DNA from 2 places in the Allofournierella massiliensis genome. Region 1 is predicted to be linked to the other one. Evidence: riboswitches for the same ligand, from Rfam matches in the RefSeq annotation. Region 1 holds a riboswitch; the other holds the start of a gene.
What was found. Region 1 has a riboswitch for lysine ahead of dapA (4-hydroxy-tetrahydrodipicolinate synthase). Riboswitches for the same ligand answer to the same signal wherever they lie in the genome.

Region 1 (7,238 bases):
TTTGTGTTCGGTCTGGAAATTTCCGTTTCTGTATGCTACAATTTTTTTAACAGTGACGGATTGCCTCTGCATCGTTTGGCGGGGCAAGTCACCAGCGGGCAGATACCCGCAAACAGGAAATGGAGTGGTTTTTCATGGCAGAATATGTGTTGTTCACCGATTCCACCACCGATCTGCCGGTGGAACTGGTGCAGGAGATGCAGGTGGAAGTGATGCCCCTGGTCTTTACGCTGGGCGGCAAAAATTACCGCAATTATCCGGATAACCGGGAGCTTTCCCCCAAAGAATTCTACGACCGGCTGCGGGCCGGCGAGGTGAGCACCACAAGCCAGATTAACCAGGCAGATTTTCTGGATACCTTTACCCCCGTTCTGGAGCAGGGGAAAGACATTTTGTATCTGGCCTTTTCCAGCGGGCTTTCCGGCACCTTCAACTCGGCCCGGCTGGCCGCTGAGGATCTGCGGGAACAGTTCCCGGAACGCACCATCGAGGTGATCGACACCCTGCAGGCCAGCATGGGCGAGGGCCTGGCGGTGTATTATGCCGCCTGCCTGAAGAACGAAGGCAAGAGCCTGCGGGAAGTGGCGGACTGGTTTGTGGAAAACCGCCAGTCCATCTGCGCCTGGTTCACGGTGGATGATCTGATGTTCCTGAAGCGGGGCGGCCGTGTGAGCGGCGCTGCCGCAGTGGCAGGCACTCTGCTGGGCATCAAGCCGGTGCTTCATGTGGACGAGGAAGGCAAGCTGATCCCCATGGAAAAGGTGCGCGGCCGCCGCGCCAGCCTGGACGCGCTGGTGAAGCACTTCGCCGCCAGCACCTACGACCGCAGCGAGCAGGTGGTCTTTGTGAGCCACGGCGACTGCCTCGAGGACTGCCAGTATGTGGCCGACAAGATCGCCGCGCTGGGCGTCAAGCGGGTGTGCATCTCCACCATTGGCCCGGTGATCGGCGCCCATTCCGGCCCCGGCACCGTTGCTCTGTTCTTCCGGGCAGAGAAACGGTAAGCTCATTTCTCATCAAATAAGCAGGCGGGCGGGATCTTTCGATCCCGCCCGCCTGTTTTCTCTTTACCGGATGGCCGCGCCCATGGCCCGGGCCTGTTCCAGCGCCGGATGGCCGGCCATCTCGCCCGGCCCCTGCACACCGCCCGCAAACACGGTGCCCGCCAGCTCCAGATTTTCATAACAGTCGATCCAGCCCTGAATGCCGCTCTCCGCCCGCTTGGGAACAAAGTCCTCGGTCTCGGCGGCAGCGCTCAGCAGATACACCTGACGGAAGGCATTTTCCCGGCCGTACAGCGGCTCGGTGCGGTCCAGAAAGGTTTTCAGCTGACCGCACAGCTCATAATAATAGATGGGCGTGGCAAACGCCACCACCTGCGCGGCGCGCAGCTTTTCCAGCAGCGGGGCCACATCGTCCCGAATCACGCAGCTGCCGGTTTTCTGGCAGGCGGTGCAGCCCCGGCAGAACTGAATCTCCCTGCCCCGCAGGCTGACCAGCTCCACCTCATGGCCCGCCTCCCGCGCGCCTTCCGCAAACTGCTCCGCCAGTGCATGGGAATTGCTGCCCGGCCGCAGGCTGGCGCTGATCACCAACACTTTCTTATTCATGACGACCTCCTTATCTGTATAAGACACGCCTCATTATACATTTTGTTAATCTTATAAAAAAGGCCCGGCAACGCCGGGCCTTTGGCTTACAGGGTGCGCAGTGCGTCCTGCAAAGCGGTTTTCTGGGTGGTTTTTTCGTCCTTCTGCTTGATGACCCGGGCGGGAACACCGGCCACCACCGCGCCCGCGGGTACGTCCTCGATGACCACGCTGCCGGCGGCGATAACCGCGCCTTCGCCCACATGCACGCCCTCGATGACCACCGCATTGGCGCCCACCAGAACGTCGTCCTCCAGAATGACGGGCTTTGCGCTGGCGGGCTCGATCACACCGGCCAGCACCGCGCCAGCGCCCACATGGCAATGCTTGCCCACGGTGGCACGGCCGCCCAGCACAGCGCCCATGTCGATCATGGTGCCGTCACCGATGACCGCGCCGATGTTGATGATGGCGCCCATCATGATCACCGCCGCGTCGCCGATCTCCACCTGCTCGCGGATGATGGCGCCCGGCTCGATGCGGGCGTTGATGCCCTTCATGTCCAGCAGGGGAATGGCCGAGTTGCGGCAGTCGTTCTCCACCACCATATCCTCGATCTTATCGGCATTGGCCTCCAGAATGGGGCCAAGCTCCTTCCAGTCGCCAAACACGATCTTGGCGCCGGTGCCGAACACCTTTGCGGAACCGTAATCCAGAGGCTCCTTTTCCTGAATGGTGATCTTCACCGGGGTCTTTTTCTCTGCGTTTGCGATGTACTGAATGATCTGTTCTGCGTTCACGTTTCTTTTCCCACCTTATTGCTTTGTTTTGGCCGTTCTATTATGCCATATCCGCGACCATTTTTCAAACCCCGGTCTTACACCAGACCGGCAGCCTTCAGCGCGGCGGTCAGCTTGGCCCTGGCAGCCTCGCCCATGGGGCCCAGAGGCTGGCGGTAGCCGCCCACTTCCATGCCCATCTGGTTCATGGCCTCCTTCACGGGGATGGGGTTAACCTCCAGGAACAGGCCGTTGATCACGTCCAGCAGACCCAGCTGGGCTTCCAGCGCCTTCTGGCGGTCGCCGTTCAGATAATCCATGACCATATCGTGGGTCTGGCGGGGCAGAATGTTGGCCAGCACCGAAATCACGCCGCTGCCACCCAGAGACAGAATGGGCAGAACCATGTCGTCGTTGCCGGAATACAGGGCAAAGTCCTCGTTCACATAACGGGCGATCTTTGCGGTATAGCTCAGGTTGCCGGAAGCCTCCTTGATGCCCATGATGTTCGGATGTACCGACAGCCGGCGCACCACATCCTCGGAGATACCGCAGCCGGTACGGCCGGGCACGTTGTACAGGATGCAGGGGATATGCACCGCGTCTGCCACCGTCTTGAAGTGGTTGTACATACCCTCTTCGTTGGTCTTGTTGTAATAGGGGGTGATGAGCAGCAGGTCGTCCGCCCCCAGCTTTTCAAAGCTCAGGCTCTTTTCCAGCATGGTCTGGGTGCAGTTGGAACCGCTGCCGGCAATCACCGGTACCCGGCCGGCCACCCGCTTGACCACGAATTCGCAGACCGCGTCGTCCTCCTCGTGGCTCATGGCCGAGCTCTCGCCGGTGGTGCCCAGAATCAGCAGACCATCGGTGCCGTTTTCCAGGTGGAAATCCACCAGCTGGGCCAGTTTTTCAAAATTAACGCTTCCATCCTCGTGGAAGGGGGTGATCAGGGCCACGATGGAGCCCTTCAGATTCTTTGCGGTCATAACGGCTGCTCCTCTCTTTGTTTCAGATTGTCAGGCAACAAAAAACGCGCCGGAAGGGCGCTGCGGCCTTACCGGCGCGTGGAAAAAACACCACCGCTTACGGGTAAGATAGCGCCCCCGCGGTCCTTCCGCGGACAGTGCCGCGGGTCTTTCCCGGGGCCCCATCGGCGCCGCCGTGCCCGGCTGTGCCGATTCGGCGGGCTTGCCCCGCCCCACGCTCTGTGCCTGCCGGCTCCTGTGGGGTTCATCGCGCCCGCGCCTCTATCCATATATCTGCATCATAGCACTCTATTGCAGTGAAGTCAACGGATTTTTCCTTCTTTTCCCGCATCCCGGCGCGCTTGTGCATCCGCGTCGGCTGGCTTATAATAGGAGCAAAACGCAACCACAAAGAGGGGGAGAGAATTTTATGACACAGCAGCTGCTGACCCAATACCGGCGGGATCTGCACAGGATCCCGGAAACCGACTTCGACCTGCCCGAGACCCTGGCCTATGTGCGCCGGGTGCTGGAGCAGTATCCCTGCACCCTGTTTTCGCCCTGCAAAAGCACCCTGTGCGCCTATTTCGATGCGGGCAAACCGCATACCGCCGCTTTCCGGGCAGATATGGACGCACTGCCCATTGCCGAGCGCAGCAGCTGCGACTATGTCTCCCGTCATGAAGGAAAGATGCACGCCTGCGGCCACGACGGCCACATGGCCATGGTTCTGGCGCTGGCAGGCCGGGTGAGCCAGATGCTGGACAAGCTGCCCCGGAATGTGCTGCTGGTGTTCCAGCCCGCCGAGGAGACCACCGGCGGCGCAAAGCTGGTGTGCGAAAGCGGGGTATTCGAGAAATACCGCTGCGACCGGATTTTCGGCTGGCACCTGTGGCCGGATCTGCCCGCCGGCACCATTGCCAGCCGCCCCGGCCCGCTGCTGGCCCGCTCCAGCGAGGTAACCGTGACGGTAACCGGCAAGAGCAGCCATGTGGCCAAGCCCCACGAGGGCAGGGACGCCCTGTTTGCCGCCTCGGCGTTTTTGTACGAAAGCTACCGGCTGATCGAGCTGCTGGGTCGGCCGGAGGAACCCCGCCTTCTGAAGTTCGGCAAGCTGACCAGCGGTCAGGCCCGCAACGCCATCAGCGATTCCAGCCTGCTGCTGGGCACCCTGCGGGTCTATTCCGACGAGATGTTCACTGCCACCGAAGCCATGCTGCGGGATCTGGCCGGCGCCATCGAGCGTAAAACCGGCTGCCGGTTCGAAATCGCCTTTTCTGCCGGGTATCCGCCGGTGCGCAATGACCCGACTCTCTTTGAAACCGCCCGCGCCGCACTGCCGCAGCTTCAGGTTCTGGAAAACCCACTGATGATTTCGGAGGATTTTTCCTTCTATCAGCAGCGGCTGCCCGGCCTGTTCCTGCTGCTGGGCACCGGCACCGGCATCCCCCTGCACGCCGACACCTTCGACTTCGACGAGAGCGTTCTGGCCGCCGGCCTTGCGGCAGATGAACTGCTTCTGTTCCTGAACTGAGGACACTTCTTTTTCGCATTTCCCACAAAACCGCTTGTTTTTCTTAATGCAAGCGGTTTTGTGGGATTTTTTGTTTTTCTACCAAGGACAAATCTCTGACAAATCGCTGCATTTCACACTTTATTCACTTTCTTTCCTGTGCATTGTCACAAAATGCTTTCTCACTGTTTGACCTTATCACTTTGACGCGGTATAATGCTAAACAACGACAGAAAGGTCAGGGCCCGGCAGCGGATTCCCGCCAGGCCAGCTGATCTTTTTTCGTTTCAAGGGGTTTGCGAAGATCCAATCCAAAAAGAGAGGAGCACACACACATGAAACTTTGGAAACGCATGGGCGCCGCCGCTCTGGCCGGCGCGCTGGCGCTGAGCATGGTCGCCTGCGGCGGCGGCAACGCAGCCACCAGCGGCACTTCCACCGCGGCGTCCTCTTCCGGCGCCGCAGCTGCCACCGGCAGCAACGTGCTGAACGTAATGACCGAGGTCGAGGTTGCCTCGCTGGATCCCCAGCTGGCCACCGACGGCACCAGCTTCGAGGTAATTGCCGACTTTACCGACGGCCTGATGCAGATGGATGCGGACGGTCAGCCCGTTCCCGCCATTGCCGAAAGCTACGAGGTGAGCGAGGACGGCTGCACTTACACCTTCCATCTTCGGGAGGATGCCAACTGGTCCAACGGTGATCCCGTGACCGCCAACGACTTCGTATTCGCCTGGCAGCGTGCGGCTGATCCTGCCACCGCCTCCGAATACAGCTACATGATGAGCGACATCGGCCAGATCAAGAACGCCGCCGAGATCATCGCCGGCGAGATGGACAAGAGCGAGCTGGGTGTCACCGCAGTGGACGATAAGACCCTGCAGGTGGAGCTGACCGTTCCCGTTCCCTACTTCCTGAATCTGATGTATTTCCCCACCTTCTACCCGGTCAACCAGGCCTTCTATGAAGGTCTGGCCGAAGGGACCTTCGGCACCAGCCCGGACACCGTGCTGAGCAACGGCGCCTTCATTCTGGACAGCTACGAGCCCGCGGCTCTGTCCTTCAGCCTGGTGAAGAACCCCGACTACTATGATGCCGACAAGGTCTCTCTGGACGGCCTGAACTATCAGGTCATCAAGGACAGCCAGCAGGCCTTCATGAGCTACCAGAACGGCGATCTGGACATCGTCAAGCTGAGCGGTGACCAGGTGGATCAGGTTCAGGGCGATCCTGAACTGAGTGTTCACGGCGCCGGCTACCTGTGGTACCTGACCCTGAACATGGACGGCGTGCCCGCTCTGGCCAACCAGAACCTGCGTCTGGCTCTGACCCACGCCATCGACCGTACCTCCATTGTTGAGGACGTTGTGAAGGATGGCTCTCTGGCCACCTACACCGCTGTTCCCCCGCAGTTCGCCACCGGCCCGGACGGCAGCGACTTCTCGGAAGATCAGACCATGTTCCAGGATGTATGCAGCGACGATCCCGCCAAGGCTGCCGAGTACTTCGAGGCCGCCAAGGAGGAGCTGGGCCAGGATACCTTCACCTTCCAGCTGCTGGTGGAGGACACCACCGAGTCCCAGAACGTGGCCGCCGTTATCAAGGAGCAGGTGGAGACCAACCTGCCCGGCGTGACCATGGAAATCAAGGTTGAGCCCAAGAAGCAGCGCGTCGAGGACATTCAGGAAGGCAACTACGAAGTCTGCCTGACCCGCTGGGGCCCCGACTACGCCGATCCCATGACCTACCTGAACATGTGGATCACCGATAACAACAACAACTACGGCAAGTGGAGCAACGCCGAGTACGACGCCATCATTGCCGACTGCACCACCGGCCAGTATGTGAGCGACGCTTCCGCCCGCTGGCAGGCCCTGTACGACGCCGAAAAGATCATCATGGACGAGGCCGTTATCGTGCCCGTTTACACCAAGGCCGACGCCTGCATGATCAAGTCCAATGTGACCGGCGTGGACTTCCACCCCGTTGCTCTGAACCGGGTGTTCAAGAGCGCCACCAAGGGCTGATTGCCCTTTGAACCACCCGCCTTTTGCGCAGGCGGGACAATTCCGATAACCCCCTGAATTTTATGCCGCACAGCTTCCCTTGGCTTTGCAAGGCAAGGGAAGCTTGTGCGGTTTTTCTATTCGGCAGTGCGCATTGCGGCGCCTGCCTCTTCAGGGCTTCTGTATCAAAAGACTGTATCAAAAGAGGGAGATCGCTTGTGAAAAGTTATATTCTGAAACGAGTGCTCATCTCGGTATTCACCCTGCTGGCCATTACACTGGTGCTGTTCTGCCTGCTGCAGCTCATGCCCGGTTCCCCCTTCAACGACGAGAAGCTCACCGATGACCAGCGCATCGTCCTGAACGAAAAATATGGTCTGGATCAG
Region 2 (7,238 bases), on a different contig from region 1:
ACCGTGAAGGAAGCCTGCGAGCTGGCCGCCCAGCTGGAGGTGCCCCATCTGGTGCTCTGGCACACCGAGGACAAAACCTACGAGAACCGCCAGCGGCTGTACACCGCCGAGGGCAAAGAGTACTATCAGGGCGATCTGCATGTGCCTTATGATCTGGACGTGATCGCGCTGTAACCGAAAAACGGCGCGAAGCAATAACGAAGCAAGCGAAAGGCAGGGATCGAGTATGAGCGATCTGGAACAGAAATTCTTGCAGGAGGTCACCGACAAGACGGCTGAGGCCAAGCTGGTCTGCGGCTGGGATGGGGCGCACTTTCTGGCGTTTCTGCAAAAGCGGGGCCCGGCGCGGGCCATGGCCGAGCAGGCACGCCGGGGCGCGGTGAGCGAAGCCTTTGACCGGCTGGCCGCCAAGGGCCGGCTGGACCTGTCGCCCGAAGCGGTGGCGTCCCAAAACGACTACGCCGACCTGTTCGACGACGAAGCGGTGAACTTCTTTTTGGAGGTGCTCTGCGAAAAGGGCTACTTCACCGCCGGCTGATTTGATACACGCAAAAAGGCTCCCCGACCGGGGAGCCTTTTTGCTGCTTCGATTTGGTTATTCCTCTGGCCGCCAGCCCTTGCACACGTCCACCCAGCCGGATGCGCCGCTGGCTTTTTCCAGCTCGGCCAGATTCAGCTCCACCGCGCTGGCCGCGGTGCCTGCCGCCGGATAGACCACATCGAACCGGCGCAGGGATTCGTCCAGATACACGGTCACGCCGGGCTTTGTGCCAAAGGGGCACACGCCGCCCACCCCGTGGCCGATCAGCTCCTCCACCTGATCGGCGGGAATCATCTTTGCCTTGGTGCCGAACCGGGCCTTGTAGCGGGGGTTATCCACCTTGGCGTCCCCCGCTGCCAGAATCAGAATAGGCTTGTCCTCCACCAGAAAGGAAAGACTCTTGGCAATGCGGGCGGGCTCGCAGCCCACGGCAACCGCCGCCAGCTCCACCGTGGCGCTGGACACCGAAAATTCCCGGATGCGCCCTTCAAGCCCGAATTGTTCCAGATGCGCTCTGGCTGCTTCCATCGACATGTTCCCATCGCTCCTTTGCTTGCTTTTGCAGGTTAGTGAAATAAAGTATAGCACAAACGCAGCCAAAAGGCGAGAGGGTTCATGCGTTCAAAACAGAACAAAAGTGTGCTATACTTACAAAAGAGTTTTGAAACAAACGGGATGAGGAGAGGATCATACCATGCGATACGGGTTTGTGAAAACCGCCTGCGCCACGCCGGACATCCGGGTGGCGGACTGCACTTACAATGCCGCCCAGACCATCCATGCGGTGGAAGAGGCCGCCGAACAGGGTGTGGAGGTACTGTGCCTGCCGGAGCTTGGCCTGACCGGCTACACCTGTGAGGATCTGTTTTTTCAGCCGGTGCTCCAGCAGGGCGCACTGGACGCACTGGACACCGTGCTGAAGGCCACCGCCCGCACCTCGGTGGTATTTGTGGCGGGCCTGCCGCTGGCGGTGCGGGGCAAGCTGTACAACTGCGCCGCCGTCTGCCAGAGCGGGCGGCTGTTGGGCCTTGTGCCCAAGACCCATCTGCCCAGCTACAATGAGTTCTACGAGGGCCGCCGGTTCACCGCCGCCCCCGCCGGCAATTTCACGCTGGAAGTGCTGGGCCAGACCGTGCCCTTCGGCACAAAGCTGCTGTTCTGCCACCCCAGCGCGGACTGCTTTAAAATCGCGGTGGAAATCTGCGAGGACGTGTGGGCGCCGCTGCCCCCCAGCGTGGGCCACGCCATGGCCGGCGCGACCCTGATCCTGAATCTTTCCGCCAGCGACGAGGTGGTGGGCAAGGCGGAGTACCGCCGTCAGTTGATCGCGGGCCAGTCCGCCCGGCTGCTGTGCGGCTATCTGTACGCAGACGCGGGCCGGGGCGAATCCACCACCGATCTGGTGTTCGCCGGGCACGATCTGATCTGTGAAAACGGGGCCATTCTGGCTCAGACCGAGCTGTTCGGCAGCGGCATGATCGTCAGCGAGGTGGATCTGGAGAAGCTGGCGGGCGAGCGGCTGAAAAACACCAGCTTTGCCGCAGTGAACGACGAGGGCTACACCACGGTGCAGCTGGCAGACACCTGTGCTGACTGGCAGCCGGTGCGCCCGGTGGACCCGGCGCCCTTTGTGCCCGCGGGCGAGAGCGAACGCATGCGCCGCTGCGAGGCCATTCTGGAGATGCAGGCCCAGGGCCTGCGCAAGCGGATGGAGCACACCCGCGCCGCCACCGCGGTGATCGGCATCTCCGGCGGGCTGGACAGCACTCTTGCTCTGCTGGTGGTGACCCGTGCCTTCCGGCTGATGAACAAGCCCCTGAAGGATGTGGTGGCGGTGACCATGCCCTGCTTCGGCACCACCAAGCGCACCAAATCCAACGCGGAAAAGCTGTGTGAGGCGCTGGGCGTGAGCCTGCGTCAGGTGAACATTGCGGACACGGTGCGCAGCAACTTTGCGGACATCGGCCACGACGAGTCGGTGCTGGATGTGACCTACGAAAACACCCAGGCCCGGGTGCGCACGCTGGTTTTGATGAATCTGGCCAACCGGCTGGGCGGCCTTGTGATCGGCACCGGCGATCTGAGCGAGCTGGCGCTGGGCTGGGCCACCTACAACGGTGACCACATGAGCATGTACGGCGTGAACGGCTCGGTGCCCAAAACGCTGGTGCGGCACATTGTGACCACCGTGACGGCCAACAGCGAGCCCGCCCTGCGGGAGGTCCTGCAGGACATTCTGGACACCCCGGTCAGCCCCGAGCTGCTGCCCGCCAAGGAGAACGGCGAAATTGCCCAGCAGACCGAGGCCATCGTGGGCCCCTACGAGCTGCACGACTTCTTCCTCTATTACGCCATTCGCTGGGGTTTTGCGCCCAAAAAGATCTTCTGGCTGGCCCGGCGGGCCTTTGCCGGGGTCTATGAGGACGCGGTGCTGGTGCAGTGGCTGCGCAACTTCTACCGGCGCTTCTTCGCCCAGCAGTTCAAGCGCAGCTGCCTGCCGGACGGCCCCAAGGTGGGCACCGTGACCCTGTCGCCCCGGGGCGACTGGCGGATGCCCAGCGACGCCTGCGCCACCCTCTGGCTGGCTCAGGTGGAGGAGCTGGAACAGAATCTGTAAGTAAATTCATCGGGAGGGAAAATGAAATGAACGATCAGGAATACATGCTGCAGCAGGTGAAGGCGGTGCTGGCCATCGACAGCCCCAGCGGCTTCACCAGAAACGCGGTGGATTATCTGGTAAAGGAATACAGGGCACTGGGCTATGAGCCTCAGGTTACCCGCAAGGGCGGCGTGCTGGTGCAGCTGAGCGCGGGCGACGGCTCCATGCCCGGCGACGGCATTTTGCAGGAGGCCCATCTGGATACCCTGGGCGCCATGGTGTGCGGTGTAAAGGGCAACGGCCGGCTGCGGCTGACGGCGCTGGGCGGCATGAACCCCAACAACGCCGAGACCGAGAACGTGCGCATCTACACCCGGGAGGGCAAGGTCTACACCGGCGTGTGCCAGCTCACCGACGCTTCGGTGCATGTGAACGGCGACTACTCCAAGACCGAGCGCAGCTGGGACACCATGGAGGTGCTGCTGGACGAGATGGTCTTTTCCGAGGCCGAGGTTCACGCACTGGGCATCGAAAACGGCGATATTGTCTGCTTTGACCCCCGCACCACCGTCACAGAAAGCGGCTACATCAAGAGCCGTTTTCTGGATGACAAGCTGAGCGTGGCCATCCTGCTGGGCTATGCCCGGGCTTTGAAGGAAAGCGGCAGGACCACCCGGCGGGCGGTGTGGCAGCACATCACCGTGTTTGAGGAGGTGGGCCACGGCGGCTCCGCCTCGGTGCCGGAGGGTGTGGGCGAAGCCATCAGCGTGGACATGGGCTGCGTGGGCGAGGGCCTTGCCTGCAAGGAGCATCAGGTATCCATCTGCGCCAAGGACAGCGGCGGCCCCTACCACTACGACGTGGTGAGCGGTCTGGTGGCGGCGGCCAAGGCCGCCGGCGTGGACTACGCGGTGGACGTGTATCCCCACTACGGCTCGGACGTGGAAGCCACCCTGCGGGCGGGCGCGGATGTGCGCCACGGCCTGATCGGCGCGGGCGTGTACGCCTCCCACGGCTACGAGCGCAGCCATGTGAAGGGCATGATGGCCACCTTCCGGCTGCTGAATGCCTACATCGAAACGGTTTAAAGCCGGATTTGGTTACAAAAAAGGACAGGCTTTCCCCAATTGCTTGACAAGCGGTGGAAAATAGAGTAATATGACAACTAAATTCATATCGCTGTGATAGAGGCGCGGTGTTCAAGAGTAGCACGCGGCATTCGGGGCAGACCCCCGCCGCTGCAAAAGGGAACATCGCCGAAGGAAGCGAACCCGGTCTGGGGGGCGCTTGCCTGGGCCGGCGGAGAAGATCCGCCGGACTGTCACGAATTTTTTCGTGAAGCGCTATCCAAGGGAAACCGAAGGGGCGGCCCGGCCGGGGCTGCCTGCAACGCGCCGCGTTCGTTCGCGGGGCGCACAGAGACTTCCGCGGGGCTGCTTTTCGAAAGGAAAGCAGCCCCGTTTTTTTGCGTGGCGGGCAGCGGTAAAAAAGAGGAGGAGCAACATGAAAAAAATCGCAAGCCTTATGTTGGCACTGCTGCTTTGCACCGGAATTTTGAGCGGTCTCACCGCCGTTTCGGCCGAGGGCAGCGTGCTGGATGACAACACCCTGACCGTGGCCATGGAGTGCGCCTACGCCCCCTACAACTGGACCCAGCCGGATTCTTCCAACGGCGCGGTGCCCATCAAGGACAGCGCCGACTACGCCAACGGCTACGACGTGATGATGGCCAAGAAGATCGCTGACGCTCTGGGCATGGAGCTGGAGATCGTGCGGCTGGACTGGGATTCGCTGGTGCCCGCCGTGCAGAGCGGCACCGTGGACTGCGTGATTGCGGGCCAGTCCATCACCAGCGAGCGGCTGGAGTCGGTGGACTTCACCGCCCCCTACTTCTATGCTTCCATCGTGGGCCTGACCCGCACCGACAGCCCCTATGCCCAGGCGCAGGGCCTGAGTGATCTGGCGGGCGCCACCGCCACCAGCCAGCTGGGCACCATCTGGTACGACGGCTGTCTGCCCCAGATTCCGGACGCCACCATCCTCACCCCCCAGGAATCCGCCCCCGCCATGCTGATGGCGCTGGAGACCGGCCGGGTAAATCTGGTGGTCACCGACATCCCCACCGCCAAGGCGGCCCTGAATGCCTACAGCGACTTTGTGCTGCTGGATTTCAACGACAGCGAGGATAACTTCGTGGTCTCCAGCGAGGACGTGAACATCGGCATCTCGGTGCAGAAGGGCAACACCGAACTGAAGGACGCCATCAACGGCGTGCTGGCCACCATGACCGAGGACGACTACAATGCCATGATGGACGAGGCCATTTCCATCCAGCCGCTGAGCGACGGCCTGCCCGAAGGCTTCTTCGCCCAGATCGGCTATCTGCTGAAGAACTACGGCACCAGCTACCTGAAGGGCGCGGGCATCACCGTGGTGATTGCGGTGATCTGCACCGCCATCGGCTGCGTAATCGGCCTTGGCTGCGGCATCGTGCAGACCATCCCGGTGGAAAAGCGGGACGGCATGGGCAAGAAGATCCTGCTGGGCGCGGCCCGCGCTGTGCTGCGGGTGTATGTGGAGGTGTTCCGTGGCACCCCCATGATTCTGCAGGCGGTGCTCATCTTCTACGGCGCGGCCTTCCTGTTCGGCTGGAATCTGGACATGTGGACCGCTGCGCTGGTGATCGTGTCGGTGAACACCGGCGCTTACATGGCGGAATCGGTGCGCGGCGGCATCCTGTCCATCCCGGTGGGCCAGACCGAGGGCGCCAAGGCCATTGGCCTGACCCATGTGCAGACCATGACCAGCATTATCCTGCCCCAGGCGCTGCGCAACATCATGCCCCAGATCGGCAACAACCTGATCATCAACATCAAGGATACCTCGGTGCTGTTCATCATCGGCGTGGCCGAGCTGTTCAGCATCCACAAGGGTGTGGTGGGCGCCACCTACGCCTACTTCCCCTCGGCGGTGATCGAGATGGCCATCTATCTGGTGATGACTCTGGTCTGCTCGGCCATTCTGCGCTGGGTGGAAAAGCGGATGGATGGCGAATCCAGCTACGAGCTGGTGAAGCAGACCGGCGGCCTGAACGCCCCTCCCTATGTGGAGCACGGCAAGCCGCGCACCGCCAATCTGGATCTGTGAGAAAAGGGGGACGAGCAAGATGAATACCACCCAGAACGGCGCCATCGTAGAGGTACGCCACCTGAATAAATCCTTCGGCCCGCGGGAAATTCTGCGGGACATCAACTTCACCGTCTGCAAGGGCGACGTGACCACCATCATCGGTCCCTCCGGCAGCGGCAAGTCCACCCTTCTGCGCTGTTTGAACCTGCTGGAGACGCCCTCCGGCGGCGAGATTCTGTTCCACGGGCAGAACATCAGCGAAAACGGCAACATTCCCGCCTACCGCACCAAGGTGGGCATGGTGTTCCAGTCCTTCAACCTGTTCTCCAACCTGACCGTGCTGGAAAACTGCATGCTGGGCCAGCGCAAGGCCCTGAAGCGCAGCAGGGACGAGGCGGAGAAGAAGGCACTGTTCTATCTGGAAAAGGTGGGCATGGCCGAGTATGTGAACGCAAAGCCCAGCCAGCTTTCCGGCGGCCAGCAGCAGCGTGTGGCCATCGCCCGGGCGCTGGCCATGGAGCCGGAGCTGCTGCTCTTCGACGAGCCCACCAGCGCCCTTGACCCGGAGATGGTGGGCGAGGTGCTGACCGTGATGCAGAAGCTGGCTGCCGAGGGCATGACCATGATCGTGGTCACCCACGAGATGGCCTTCGCCCGGGACGTGAGCAACCATGTGGTGTTCATGGCCGACGGCGTGATCTGCGAAGAGGGCGAGCCGCACCAGCTGTTCGAGAACCCCAAGAGCGAGCGCACCGCGGAATTTCTGGCCCGCTTCCGGCAGGGCTGAGCCTCAAGCAGAAAACAAAACAAGCAAAAAAGGCATCGGGAAAATTCCCGATGCCTCAGCCTGTAGAAAAACCTGCTTTGGCAATCAGGCCAGAGCAGGTTTTCTGTTTGAAAACAAGAAGGCAGGTGGAAAAAGCAGTGAAATGTCAGGCGCATTTTCGCGCAATCTGGACCGTTTGCCGC

Region 2: it holds a riboswitch for lysine, as region 1 does, so the genes downstream of both, ACESYO_RS15885 (ABC transporter substrate-binding protein/permease) here and dapA (4-hydroxy-tetrahydrodipicolinate synthase) in region 1, are expected to answer to the same signal.

The regions. Positions count from the first base shown of each region.
Region 1 is NZ_CAXSWZ010000003.1:76,610-83,847, forward strand. Features, by position in the region: gene ACESYO_RS02730 (DegV family protein) at 135-1,004, shown strand; gene ACESYO_RS02735 (flavodoxin family protein) at 1,068-1,610, opposite strand; gene dapD (2,3,4,5-tetrahydropyridine-2,6-dicarboxylate N-acetyltransferase) at 1,697-2,389, opposite strand; gene dapA (4-hydroxy-tetrahydrodipicolinate synthase) at 2,467-3,354, opposite strand; lysine riboswitch at 3,456-3,626, opposite strand; gene ACESYO_RS02750 (amidohydrolase) at 3,764-4,867, shown strand; gene ACESYO_RS02755 (peptide ABC transporter substrate-binding protein) at 5,182-6,873, shown strand; gene ACESYO_RS02760 (ABC transporter permease) at 7,071-7,238, shown strand, end outside.
Region 2 is NZ_CAXSWZ010000049.1:6,226-13,463, forward strand. Features, by position in the region: gene ACESYO_RS15860 (MBL fold metallo-hydrolase) at 1-174, shown strand, start outside; gene ACESYO_RS15865 (hypothetical protein) at 227-538, shown strand; gene ACESYO_RS15870 (YbaK/EbsC family protein) at 596-1,075, opposite strand; gene ACESYO_RS15875 (NAD(+) synthase) at 1,236-3,158, shown strand; gene ACESYO_RS15880 (M42 family metallopeptidase) at 3,185-4,228, shown strand; lysine riboswitch at 4,318-4,494, shown strand; gene ACESYO_RS15885 (ABC transporter substrate-binding protein/permease) at 4,644-6,287, shown strand; gene ACESYO_RS15890 (amino acid ABC transporter ATP-binding protein) at 6,307-7,056, shown strand.